DNA from 2 places in the Methylobacterium sp. XJLW genome. Region 2 is predicted to be linked to the other one. Evidence: predicted binding sites of a transcription regulator. Region 2 holds the regulator's gene; the other holds the start of a gene.
The links. Region 2 encodes LexA, which represses DNA repair genes until DNA is damaged. Its sites were predicted from a motif close to TGTTCNNNNTGTGTTCNG; they were not measured.

Region 1 (5,679 bases), 470 kb from region 2:
AGCTCTGCCTGATCGGATGGCAGTTTCGATCGGGGCGGCGCTGTCGGTGTGCAGGTTTGCCAGGTCTTCAGCGCGGGGATCATCGGTTCCGGGGATCGCCCGTGCGGGGGCGGGCCGTCTTTCATCAGCGGCGGTACTTCGGCGGAGGCCGTCCGGGGAATTCGCTCCCCCGGTTCTATTGCGGGGCGCGGGATCGTGACCCTGCGCCGGGTCATGCGGGACCGCCGCCGCCGGAGCGCCCTGAACCGCCGGGTCCTCTCCAGCGGGGGGCGACAGCTGCGCCTTTCCGCGCCCCGGCCCGCGTCGTCTCCGCCACCGCCGCCCCCCGGGCCGGGATCGTCGCTCTCGCCACCCCGCTCGTCACCCCGATCGACGACCCGGAGCGGCTGATTTCGGGCTCCGCAAGCGCCGGAGCCTGTGGCGGCCCCGGGCGTTCCCGTCGTCCCGGCGCGCGATGTGCGGCCCGCAGGATGGGCGGCCCGCAGGATGGGCGGCCCGCAGGACGTCGCCGCCGGGGCGCACGCCTCGACGGGCTGTCTCGCCGCGTTGACGCGGGGCGCCTGCGCACCACCCTGGGTGAGCATGACGGGGGGATCGACGCCGCGAGCCCGCGGCGCGCCCCGGCGCCGATCGAGAGCGGGCGGGCCGAGGACAGGATCGTGCGCGACGGTCTTCGGAGTGAGGAGGACGTGATGTCGGAGGCGGAGGCGGAGGCGATGGCGGACGCGGCGGGGACCGGCATCTTCGACGTGGCGGCGCTGGCGGCGGCGCTGCCCGGCAGCGCCCAGACCCTCCTGGTCGACACCTATCTGACCGACCGGGAGGCGGCGAGCGCCCGGGTGTTCCGGGTCTACCGGCCGACTCCGCCGCACTACCACGCCACCTGCGACGAGTATCTCTACTGCCTGTCGGGCCGGGGCACGGTCTGGCTGGGCGACCCGGCCGCCGCGACCGCATTCGGCCCCGGTCAGCTCCTGGTCTTCGAGAAGGGCACGGTCCACGCCATGCCGGAGATCGATCCCGCGGAAAAGGTGGTGTTCCTCGCGATCGACACCCCCCGGCGGGCGCCCACCGACATCGTCTTCGTGAACCCAGAGGACGGCAGCCCCGCCACCTTCATGGCGCGCAACGCCGAGGCGTGAGCCTCACACCGGCAGGGACCGCCCGGCCGCCGCCACGGCGAGGAGCAGGGCCGCCACGAGCAGGAGCGCGGCGGACAGGCCCAAAGCCTGCGCGGCGAAGCCGATCAGCGCCGGGCCCGCCAGCACCCCGGCATAGCCGAGCGTCGTCACCGCCGGCACCGCCACGCGCGCGGGCATCGCGGTCTGGCGGCCGGCCGCCGTGAACAGGACCGGGACGATGTTGGCGCAGCCCGCCCCGACCAGGGCGTAGCCGGCGAGGGCCGCCTCCCAGGCCGGGACCAGGACCGAGAGCGCGAGTCCGGCGGCCGCCAGGAGGCCGCCGAAGACCACCACGGGCCGCCGCCCGAGCCGGGCCACGACCCGATCGCCGGCAAGGCGCCCGGCCGTCATCGTCACCGAGAAGGCCGCGTAGCCGAGCGCCGCCCAGGCCGGATCGAGGCCTCGCTGCTGGATCAGGAACACCGCGCTCCAGTCGAGGGCCGAGCCCTCGGTGAGGAACACCACGAAGCAGAGCAGGCCCAGCACCAGCACGATGCCCCGGGGGCGCGCGAAGGCGGGGACTCCGCTCCCCCCTGCCCGCTCCGCCGGCAGGATCCCGGGCCAGGCGGCCGCGAACAGGGCCGCGATCCCGGCGACCAGGAGCAGCACGCTCCAGCCCGCGCCGAGCCCGGCCGCCAGCAGGCCGCTGGCGATCAGCGCCCCCAGGATGCAGCCGAGACTGTAGAGGCCGTGGAAGCCCGACATCATCGGGCGCCCGCTGGCGTGCTCCACCACGACGGCCTGCAGGTTCATGACGCAGTCCACCGCCCCCATCCCGGCGCCGAACAGCACCAGCGCCAGGGTGAGCTCCACGAGCCCATCGCCCACGGCCAGCACCGGCAGGGCGAGGCCGATCGCCAGCGTGCCGGCGAGCAGGACCGGCCGGAAACCGAGCCGCGAAGCCGCCGCCCCGGCGCTCGGCATCGCCAGGATCGAGCCGATGCCGAAGGTGAGGAGCAGCAGGCCGAGCCCCGCCGCGTCGAGGCCGGCGCGGTCCTGCACCAGCGGCACCAGGGGCGCCCAGGTGGCGTTGGCGATGCCCACGATCAGGAACAGCAGCCGCGTGGACACGCTCTGTCCGCGGGCCGCATTCCGGTCCCCCGCCCCGCCGAGGGCGACCGGGTCGGTCAGGTCGAGCGCTGGCATCGGCACCTGTCGATGGAGTCGAGTCCGAGGGTGGATCCCGGCGACGTGGGGCCTCGGTTCCCGCGGTGCAACACCGGGCCGTCGTCGCGCGCGCCGTGCCGCGCGCCCGGAGGGGACACCGGCGGCCCCATGCGTCGGCGACTCGCCCGGTTCCTCGCAGGCGCCCTCGCGCGCCCGCTCGGACGACCGGTTGGACGCCCGCTCGGGCGCTGCCGGAACGCTTTGCCGCGCGCGCAAGGGCGGCGGCTCGTTCGCCGAGCGGTTGCCGCCGTACGCGTTTCGTTCTAGCAAGGGCGGCGCATGACGGACCTGCGTCCCGCCGGCCCCACCTTGCCGTCGGCCCCCTCGGGCTCGACATGTGTCGGAGCGGCGGCTGGCCCGCGCGCGAATCCGATCCGGATCCGATCCGACTGCGTCGACGCCTCGAAAGACCGCCGCCCTCATGGCCAAAGCCCAAGCTGGAAGTCGTGCCGCAAGCCGCGCCGGCGCCGCCCAAGCTGCCCCGACAGCCGCCGCGCAGACGGCGTCCAAGGCTCCGAAAGCCGCCACCGCCGCCCCGGCCCCGCAGCCCAAGCCGGCCCGCGCGAAGTCCGAAAAGCCCGCCCGCCCTGGGGCGGCTGCCGAGGCCGCGATCGACGCCAAGCTGGCGGCCCTGTTCGACGCCGCGCCGGCGAGCGCCCATGACCGGCGGGTCATCGCGGTCCGGGGGGCCCGGGAGCACAACCTCAAGAACGTCGACCTGACGATCCCCCGGGACAAGCTCGTGGTGTTCACCGGGCTGTCGGGCTCGGGCAAGTCGTCGCTGGCCTTCGACACGATCTACGCCGAGGGGCAGCGCCGCTACGTCGAGTCGCTCTCGGCCTATGCCCGCCAGTTCCTGGAGATGATGTCCAAGCCCGACGTCGACCAGATCGACGGGCTGTCGCCGGCGATCTCGATCGAGCAGAAGACCACCTCCAAGAACCCCCGCTCCACCGTCGGGACGGTCACCGAGATCTACGACTACATGCGCCTGCTCTGGGCGCGGGTCGGCATTCCCTACTCGCCCGCCACCGGCCTGCCGATCGAGAGCCAGACCGTCCAGCAGATGGTCGACCGGGTGCTGGAACTGCCGGAGAAGACCCGGCTCTACCTGCTGGCCCCCGTGGTCCGCGGTCGCAAGGGCGAGTACCGCAAGGAAATCGCCGAGTACCAGAAGAAGGGCTTCCAGCGCCTGCGCGTGAACGGCGAATACTACGCCATCGACGACGTGCCCAAGCTCGACAAGAAGTTCAAGCACGACATCGACGTGGTGGTCGACCGCATCGTGGTCCGGGCCGATATCGGCTCGCGGCTGGCCGAGTCCTTCGAGACGGCCCTGGAGCTGGCCGATGGCATCGCGGAGGTCGTGTTCGCGGATGCCCCCGAGGGCGAGACGCCCCGGACCATCACCTTCTCGTCGCGCTTCGCCTGCCCGGTCTCGGGCTTCACCATCGCGGAGATCGAGCCCCGGCTGTTCTCGTTCAACAACCCGTTCGGCGCCTGCCCGACCTGCAGCGGCATCGGCCACGAGATGCGGATCGACCCCGAGCTGGTGATCTCGGACCCCGGCTTGAGCCTGAAGCGCGGCGCCGTCGGCCCCTGGGCGAAATCGACCTCGCCCTATTACGGGCAGACCCTGGAGGCGCTGGCCGAGCATTTCGGCTTCAAGACCAGCGTCCCGTGGCAGAGCCTGTCGGAGACGGCCCGTGCCATCGTGCTCTACGGCTCGGGCAAGCAGGCGATCCGCTTCGCCTACGACGACGGGTTGCGCAAGTACACGGTCAACAAGCCCTTCGAGGGCGTGATCCCGAACCTGGAGCGCCGCTACAAGGAGAGCGACTCGGACGCCGTCCGGGAGGAGATCGGGCGCTTCATGAGCGAGACGCCCTGCGCCGCCTGCGGCGGCAAGCGGCTGAAGCCCGAGGCGCTCGCCGTGAAGGTCGCCATGGCCGACATTGCCGATGTCACGGCCCTCTCAGTCAGTGAGGCGCATCGCTGGTTCTCGGAGCTGCCGGAGAAGCTGACGGCGAAGCAGAACGCCATCGCGGTCAGAATTCTCAAGGAAATCCGCGACCGGCTGAGCTTCCTGGTGGATGTCGGCCTCGAATACCTGACGCTCGCCCGCGGCTCCGGCTCCCTCTCGGGCGGCGAGAGCCAGCGCATCCGGCTGGCCTCGCAGATCGGCTCCGGCCTCACCGGCGTGCTCTACGTCCTGGACGAGCCGTCGATCGGCCTGCACCAGCGCGACAACGAGCGGCTGCTCGGCACGCTCAAGCGCCTGCGCGACCTCGGCAATTCGGTGATCGTGGTCGAGCACGACGAGGACGCGATCCTGCAGGCCGATTACGTGGTCGATGTCGGCCCGGGCGCCGGTATCCATGGCGGCGAGATCATCGCCCAGGGGACGCCCGCCGAGGTCCTGGCCAACCCGGCCTCGCTCACCGCGAAATACCTCACGGGCGAGATGGCAGTCCGGACGCCCACCGCGCGCCGAAAAGGCCGCAAGGGCAAGCTCGGCCTGTTCGGCGCCCGGGGCAACAATCTGAAGGATGTCGATGTCGAGATCCCGCTCGGCACCTTCACCTGCATCACCGGCGTCTCGGGGGGCGGCAAGTCCACCCTGGTGATCGACACCCTCTACAAGGCGATCGCCAAGAAGCTGAACGGCGCCCTGGAGCACCCGGCCCCCTACGGACGGCTGGAGGGGCTGGAGCACCTCGACAAGGTCATCGACATCGACCAGTCGCCGATCGGGCGCACGCCGCGCTCGAACCCCGCCACCTATATCGGCGCCTTCACGCCGATCCGCGACTGGTTCGCGGGCCTCCCCGAGGCCAAGGCGCGGGGCTACCAGCCGGGGCGCTTCTCGTTCAACGTGAAGGGCGGGCGCTGCGAGGCCTGCTCGGGCGACGGCGTCATCAAGATCGAGATGCACTTCCTGCCCGACGTCTACGTCACCTGCGACGTCTGCAAGGGCAAGCGCTACGACCGCGAGACCCTGGAGGTGAAGTACCGGGCCAAGTCCATCGCCGACGTGCTCGATTCCACCGTCGAGGAGGCGGCCGAGCTGTTCAAGGCGGTGCCGGCGATCCGCGACAAGCTCGAGACCCTGAAGCGGGTCGGCCTGCACTACGTCCATGTCGGTCAGCAGGCCACGACCCTGTCGGGGGGCGAGGCGCAGCGGGTGAAGCTCTCCAAGGAGCTGTCGAAGCGCGCCACGGGGCGCACCCTCTACATCCTCGACGAGCCGACCACCGGCCTGCACTTCCACGACGTCGCCAAGCTCATGGAGGTGCTCCACGAGCTGGTCGACCAGGGCAACACCGTGGTG
Region 2 (5,679 bases):
GCCTCGCCCGTGCGGAACCAGATCTCTTGCATGTTCGAACTCCACCTGATCGGAGCCCGCGGGAGACATCATCGGAGGCCCCGCGTCAATCGCGTCAGAGCAGGCCCACCCCGTCCAGGACGCCGACCATCGCGAACGCGATCGTGATCCCCGACACCGCGTAGACCACCCCCTTGTAGACGCCCGCCACGCGCTGCCCCTCTGGCAGGGCCCGGGTGGCGAGGAGGATCAGCAGGCCGAGCGCCAGGGGCAGGAGCAGCGCGTTCATCACCTCCACGGCGATGTTGAGCGCCACGAGATCCGGCACGAGCTGCACGGCGACCGCGCCGGCCGCGACCGCGAGCGCGAAGGCGCCGTAGAAGGCCGGAGCCTCCCGGGGCGACTGCTCCAGGGAGTGCGGCCGGCCGGTCACGTCGCCGAACCCCCAGGCCAGCGCCAGGGCCACGACGTTGAGCGCCACGAAGGCCGCCGCGATGATGCCCACCCCGAACACCACCTGCCCGAGCCACGGCCCCAGGGCCGGCGTGAAGGCGCCCGCGAGATCGCCGACGGTCTCCAGCCCCTTCGCGCTGCCCTGCCCGGCCTTGCCGATCGTGGCGGCGGCGGCGACGAGGATCGCGCCCATCACGCATTGCGAGACCACCGCACCCACGAGTGTGTCGAGCCGCGAGCGCCGCGCGTGCTCCCAGCCCAGGCCCTTATCGACGATCGCCGACTGCTGGTAGAAGATCATCCACGGCATGATCACCGCGCCGATATTGGCCGCGATCAGCACCCGGAACTGGCCGTCGCCCAGCGGCATGTGCCCGAAGGAGGCGACGATCTCGGGCAGGTTCGGCCGCGCCGCGACGGCGAGCCCGACGAAGACCAGCTCGAACAGGCCGACCACGATCGCCACGACCTCGACGCGCCGGTAGCTCCCGGTGAAGACGAGCCCCAGGAGCAGGCAGGCCGGCAGGCCGAGGCTCACGAGCCGCGGCACCCCGAACAGGTCCCCGATGCCGGCGATGCCGGAGAATTCCGTGACGATGGCGCCGATGCCGGCGACCACGAGGCCGCCGTACGAGATCCAGGCCCAGGCCGGCCCGTAGCGCTCCCGGATCAGCGCGCCGTGGCCGCGTCCGGTGGCGGTCCCGAGTCGCACCGTCAGCTCCTGGACGACGTACAGGATTGGCACCAGCAGGATCTGGAGGAGCAGGAGCGAATAGCCCCAGCGCGCCCCGCTCTGGGCCGCCGTGATGAGGCTTCCGACATCCGTATCGGCCAGCATCACCACGAGTCCGGGGCCTGCGGCCTTGAGGTAAGCGGACAGGCGAGGCAGGGAAGCGCTGGGCACGGCTCGGGAACAGTCCCGCGCACGGCCGGTTCCGGCGGGCGCCTGCGGCGTTTTCCCGGGGCAGGCGGGAGGGACATGTGATGGCGGAGAGCACGGATCGGGGCTCCGGCTGGAGCCTGCAGGCGACCGCCGTGCCCGACGGGGTGCGCCTGGAACTCGCCCTGGCCGACCTCGGCGGCGCGCCGGTCACCGCCGCGATCGTTCTCGACCGGGCGGAAGCCCGGGCCTTCGCCCGCGCCCTGCTCGCCGCCGCCGGCGACGCGGCGGAACGGACCTTCCCGAAGCCGGGCGCCTGACGGCGCGCCGCCGGTCGGTCAGCGGGCGAGACCGGGATTGCGGCCCGGCAGGCGGGGGACCACGGTGCCGCGCTTCTCGATCGGCGTGTCGCAGGCGTAGGCGAACTCGGTCTTCAGCGGATCGAACACGGTCTCGCCGGTGATCCGGCAATCCTCGCGCACGGTCTCGTCGAGATAGGCCCGGGCGGCGGTGCGGAAGCGCTTCACCCGGGTGGCGTTCGGCTCCGGATCGATCCGGGCCTCGCTCAGGTTGCAGCCGGTATATTCGCGCAGGGCGTTCGAGACGATCAGCATCCGGCGCATCTGCCGGTTGTCGTAGACCTCGTAGGGCTCCTTGCAGCCGATCGTCACCACCTGGGGGGTGAGCGCCACGTAGTTCCGCGAGATGTAGGAGAACCCGGTGGTGCAGCCGGCGAGGCCGAGGGCGGCGAGGCCGAGGGGCAGCAGAGCTGCGGGTCGTCGCATCCTCGTCATCCCAAGAGGGTCCCAGCCCGCGGCCCGGATCCGCCGCCTTCCCGGCGGGGCGCCGCGGTGCATTGAAACGGCTCCGCTTGCGCCGTCAATGCGTTTCTCGACCTTGCTCCCGCGAGCGCGGAGCGACGCGCCAAGCGTAGCGGTGCCGCCCTTGCGGAACACTTGCGGAACGTTTAACCTGTTCGTGATTTGTTTCAGAGACCGTCACGGGGCGGTCTGCCAAGCCGCGAGTCCCCCTTCGATGCTCACGCGCAAGCAGCTGGACCTCCTGCGTTTCATCCAGAGCCGGATGCAGGAATGCGGCGTCCCGCCGTCCTTCGACGAGATGAAGGACGCCCTCGACCTCAAGTCGAAATCCGGCATCCACCGGCTGATCACGGCCCTGGAGGAGCGCGGCTTCCTCCGGCGCCTGCCGAATCGGGCGCGCGCCATCGAGGTGATCCGCATTCCCGAGAGCCTGAGCCAGACGGTCCCATCTTCGGCCCCATCTTCGGCCCCGGCCGAGCCGCGCCGTTTCACCCCGAGCGTGGTCGAGGGCGGCAAGTCCAAGCAGCCGCCGGCCCCGGCCAGCACGCGGATGATCGATGACGCCGGTCGTGCCATTTCGATCCCGGTGATGGGCCGGATCGCCGCCGGTACGCCGGTCTCGGCGATCCAGAACCAAAGCCATGCCATCACCCTGTCGCCGGATTTCGTGGCCGGCGGCGAGCACTACGCCCTGGAGGTGCGCGGCGACTCGATGGTCGAGGCCGGCATCCTCGACGGCGACCTCGTGGTGATCCGCAAGCAGGACACGGCCAATACCGGCGACATCATCGTGGCGCTGATCGACGACGAGGAGGCGACGCTCAAGCGTCTGCGCCGCCGCGGCTCCTCGATCGCCCTGGAGGCCGCCAACCCGGCCTACGAGACGCGCGTCCTCGGGCCCGACCGGGTCCGGATCCAGGGCCGCCTCGTCAGCCTCGTCCGCCGCTACTGAAGCGGCTCGGCCGGCGCGTCGCCGGGGGCGAAGTCCCCGCCCGACGCATCGGTTTCCGGAGGCGTTGTCGCCCCGTCGTCAGAGGCGCGGGCCTCCGCGGAGGGCGCGGTGACCAATTGTGGCGGTCCCGGCCCGTGTCCCGAGCGTGGTCGCCAGGGCACGGCGCGGCCATCGGCCCGGGCGTGATGGGCGACGAAGCTCTCGCCATCGGACCTGAGGGCGACGGCGCCCTGGGCGGCCAGGACGCGCCGGTCGATCACCAGGGGGCCGGTGCAGGTCGGTGGGGCCACGAGGCCCGTGATCAGCACCGCGGCGCGGGCGCAATCCTCCGGGAAGGCCCGCCGGTCCCGGACCAGGGCGACCGCCCGTCCGTCCGGCAGGCGCGCGGTGCATCCGAGCCGATCACAGCGGCCGCTGCCCGATCGGACGATCAGTGCCCCGGCTCCCCGTCCGTCGCCGTCCGCCTTCAGCCATTGTTCGAGGACGAAGCCGGACGGGCTGCCGAGGGCCGCGAGCCGTCCGTCCGGCCCCCGCACCGCGGCCCCCGCACCCTGCCGATCGACATAGAGGTCGTAGCGGTCGGGTCGGGCCGCGACGACGAGTCCGAGCAGGATCGGCGGCACGGCGAGCCAGCGCAGGCGGGAGGCCGGTAACGTCGCGAGCAGCAGGCCCGCGGTCAGCAGGAACAGCGCCGCGGTGCCGAAGGCCGGTACGACCACGATGGCCCGCTCGAACCCGGCGATCCAATGGGAGACGGCGAGCATGCCCCCCACCGCCTGACCCATCAGCCACCAGATCGGGCGGTCGAGGGCGAAGGGATAGGCGAGGATCCCGATCACCGCGGAGGGCATCACCACGAGGGAGACGAGCGGCAGGGTCAGGGCGTTGCCGACGAGGCCGAAGGGCTGGATCGTCTGGAAATGGTAGGTGGCGAAGGGCGCGGTCGCGACCTGCGCCACCAGGGTCGTGGCCAGGGTCCCGGTGACCGCCGAGAGGCCGCTGCCGACGAGCCGACCGAGCCGGCCCGCCCCGGGGCGCACGAACAGCCGCCCGTCGATCAGCCGTGCGCAGGCGATCAGCCCGGCCACGGCGCCGAAGGACATCTGGAAGCTCGGGCCGAGCAGGCCCTCCGGCTCCCGGGCCAGGGCGATCAGCGCCGCGAGGGCGAGGTTGCGCATCGACAGGGCGGGCCGGTCCACCAGGATCGCGCCCAGCATGATCAGGGTCATGATCAGCGAGCGTTCGGCGGCGATGTCCCAGCCCGAAAAGGCGCAGTAGGCGGTGACGCCGACCATGGCGAAGCCGGCCGCGATCTTCTTGATCGGCCAGAGGAGCGCGCAATGGGGGACCAGCGCGAGGAGCGCCCGCACCAGCCAGAACACCACGCCGGCGGCCAGCACCATGTGGAGGCCCGAGATCGACACCCTGTTGGGAAGGTTGGCCGGCGGGTAAGCGACCGCTCCGTCGACATCCGCTGGGCGCCACCGCTTCAGCCAACCGGCCTTCAGGTTGTCCGGCAGTGCTCCTGCCAGCGTGGACGTTACGCCTTGGACGGCAGAGCTAAGTGGGTGTCGGAGTTCCGCCGCGGCCGTCGCCAGTCAAGTCACCCCTTGCATGGCCGCGAGGATTGCGTACCACCTAGGATTATGCCGCTTGCTCTGTTGCGGCGGAGGATTGGCATGTCCGAGTTCGACCAAGTCCCATTCGGTGCGGAGGAGTTCGCCGACAACCCCGAGCCGCGTTGCCCATGCCTACTCCTGCTGGACACGTCTCATTCGATGCGCGGCCGGCCCATCGCTGAGCTTAACAACGGTCTCGTGGCGTTCAAGGATGAGCTGGCCGCCGACACACTGGCGATGAAGCGGGTCGAGATCGCGGTGGTGACCTTCGGGCCCGTCTCGGTCCTGAGCGAATTCCAGACGCCGGACATGTTCACCCCGCCCAACCTGGAAACGACCGGCGACACGCCGATGGGCGCGGCCATCGAACGCGGCGTCGAGATGATCCGTCGGCGCAAGGACGCATACCGGGCCAACGGCATCTCCTACTATCGCCCCTGGGTGTTCCTGTTCACCGATGGCGGGCCGACCGACAGTTACTCCCGCGCCGCGCAACTCGTTCGCGAGGGCGAGGAGACGAAGGCCTTCTCGTTCTTCGCCGTTGGCTTGGAGGGGGCGAACATGGACGTCCTCGCGAGCATCTCCAGCCGCCAGCCGCTCAAGTTGAGCGGCCTCCGCTTCCGGGAGCTCTTCTCCTGGCTTTCCTCGTCGTTGAGCGGGGTCTCACGCTCGCAGGTCGGGCAGACCGTCCCGCTGGCCGCCCCTACCGGATGGGCCGAGGTGTGAGCGACGACGGTCACCCGTGGCGCTTCGCCTTCGCTGTCTCCGAGGGAACGTCGCACGCCTCGTCGAACACACCCTGTCAGGACCAGGCCTTGTGCCGGGCGATCAACACGGCCGGAGGTGACGTGCTGATCGGGGTCGTCTGCGACGGCGCCGGGAGCGCTGCCCATGCGGAGGTCGGGGCATGGCTCGCCGCCCAGACGATGGCGGAGTTGGTCGAGCTGCATTTCGAGGAAGGCGGCAGCATGGCCG

Region 1: the regulator LexA is predicted to act here: its motif matches at 2,597-2,614, upstream of uvrA (excinuclease ABC subunit UvrA).

What each region holds. Positions count from the first base shown of each region.
Region 1 is NZ_CP016429.1:5,077,313-5,082,991, reverse strand. It holds gene A3862_RS23460 (cupin domain-containing protein) at 717-1,142, shown strand; gene A3862_RS23455 (MFS transporter) at 1,146-2,327, opposite strand; gene uvrA (excinuclease ABC subunit UvrA) at 2,770-5,679, shown strand, end outside.
Region 2 is NZ_CP016429.1:4,607,431-4,613,109, reverse strand. It holds gene fae (formaldehyde-activating enzyme) at 1-32, opposite strand, end outside; gene A3862_RS21350 (NRAMP family divalent metal transporter) at 95-1,336, opposite strand; gene A3862_RS21345 (hypothetical protein) at 1,417-1,632, shown strand; gene A3862_RS21340 (hypothetical protein) at 1,651-2,097, opposite strand; gene lexA (transcriptional repressor LexA) at 2,348-3,085, shown strand; partial or broken gene A3862_RS21330 (ComEC/Rec2 family competence protein) at 3,079-4,512, opposite strand; gene A3862_RS21325 (vWA domain-containing protein) at 4,765-5,430, shown strand; gene A3862_RS21320 (PP2C family serine/threonine-protein phosphatase) at 5,427-5,679, shown strand, end outside.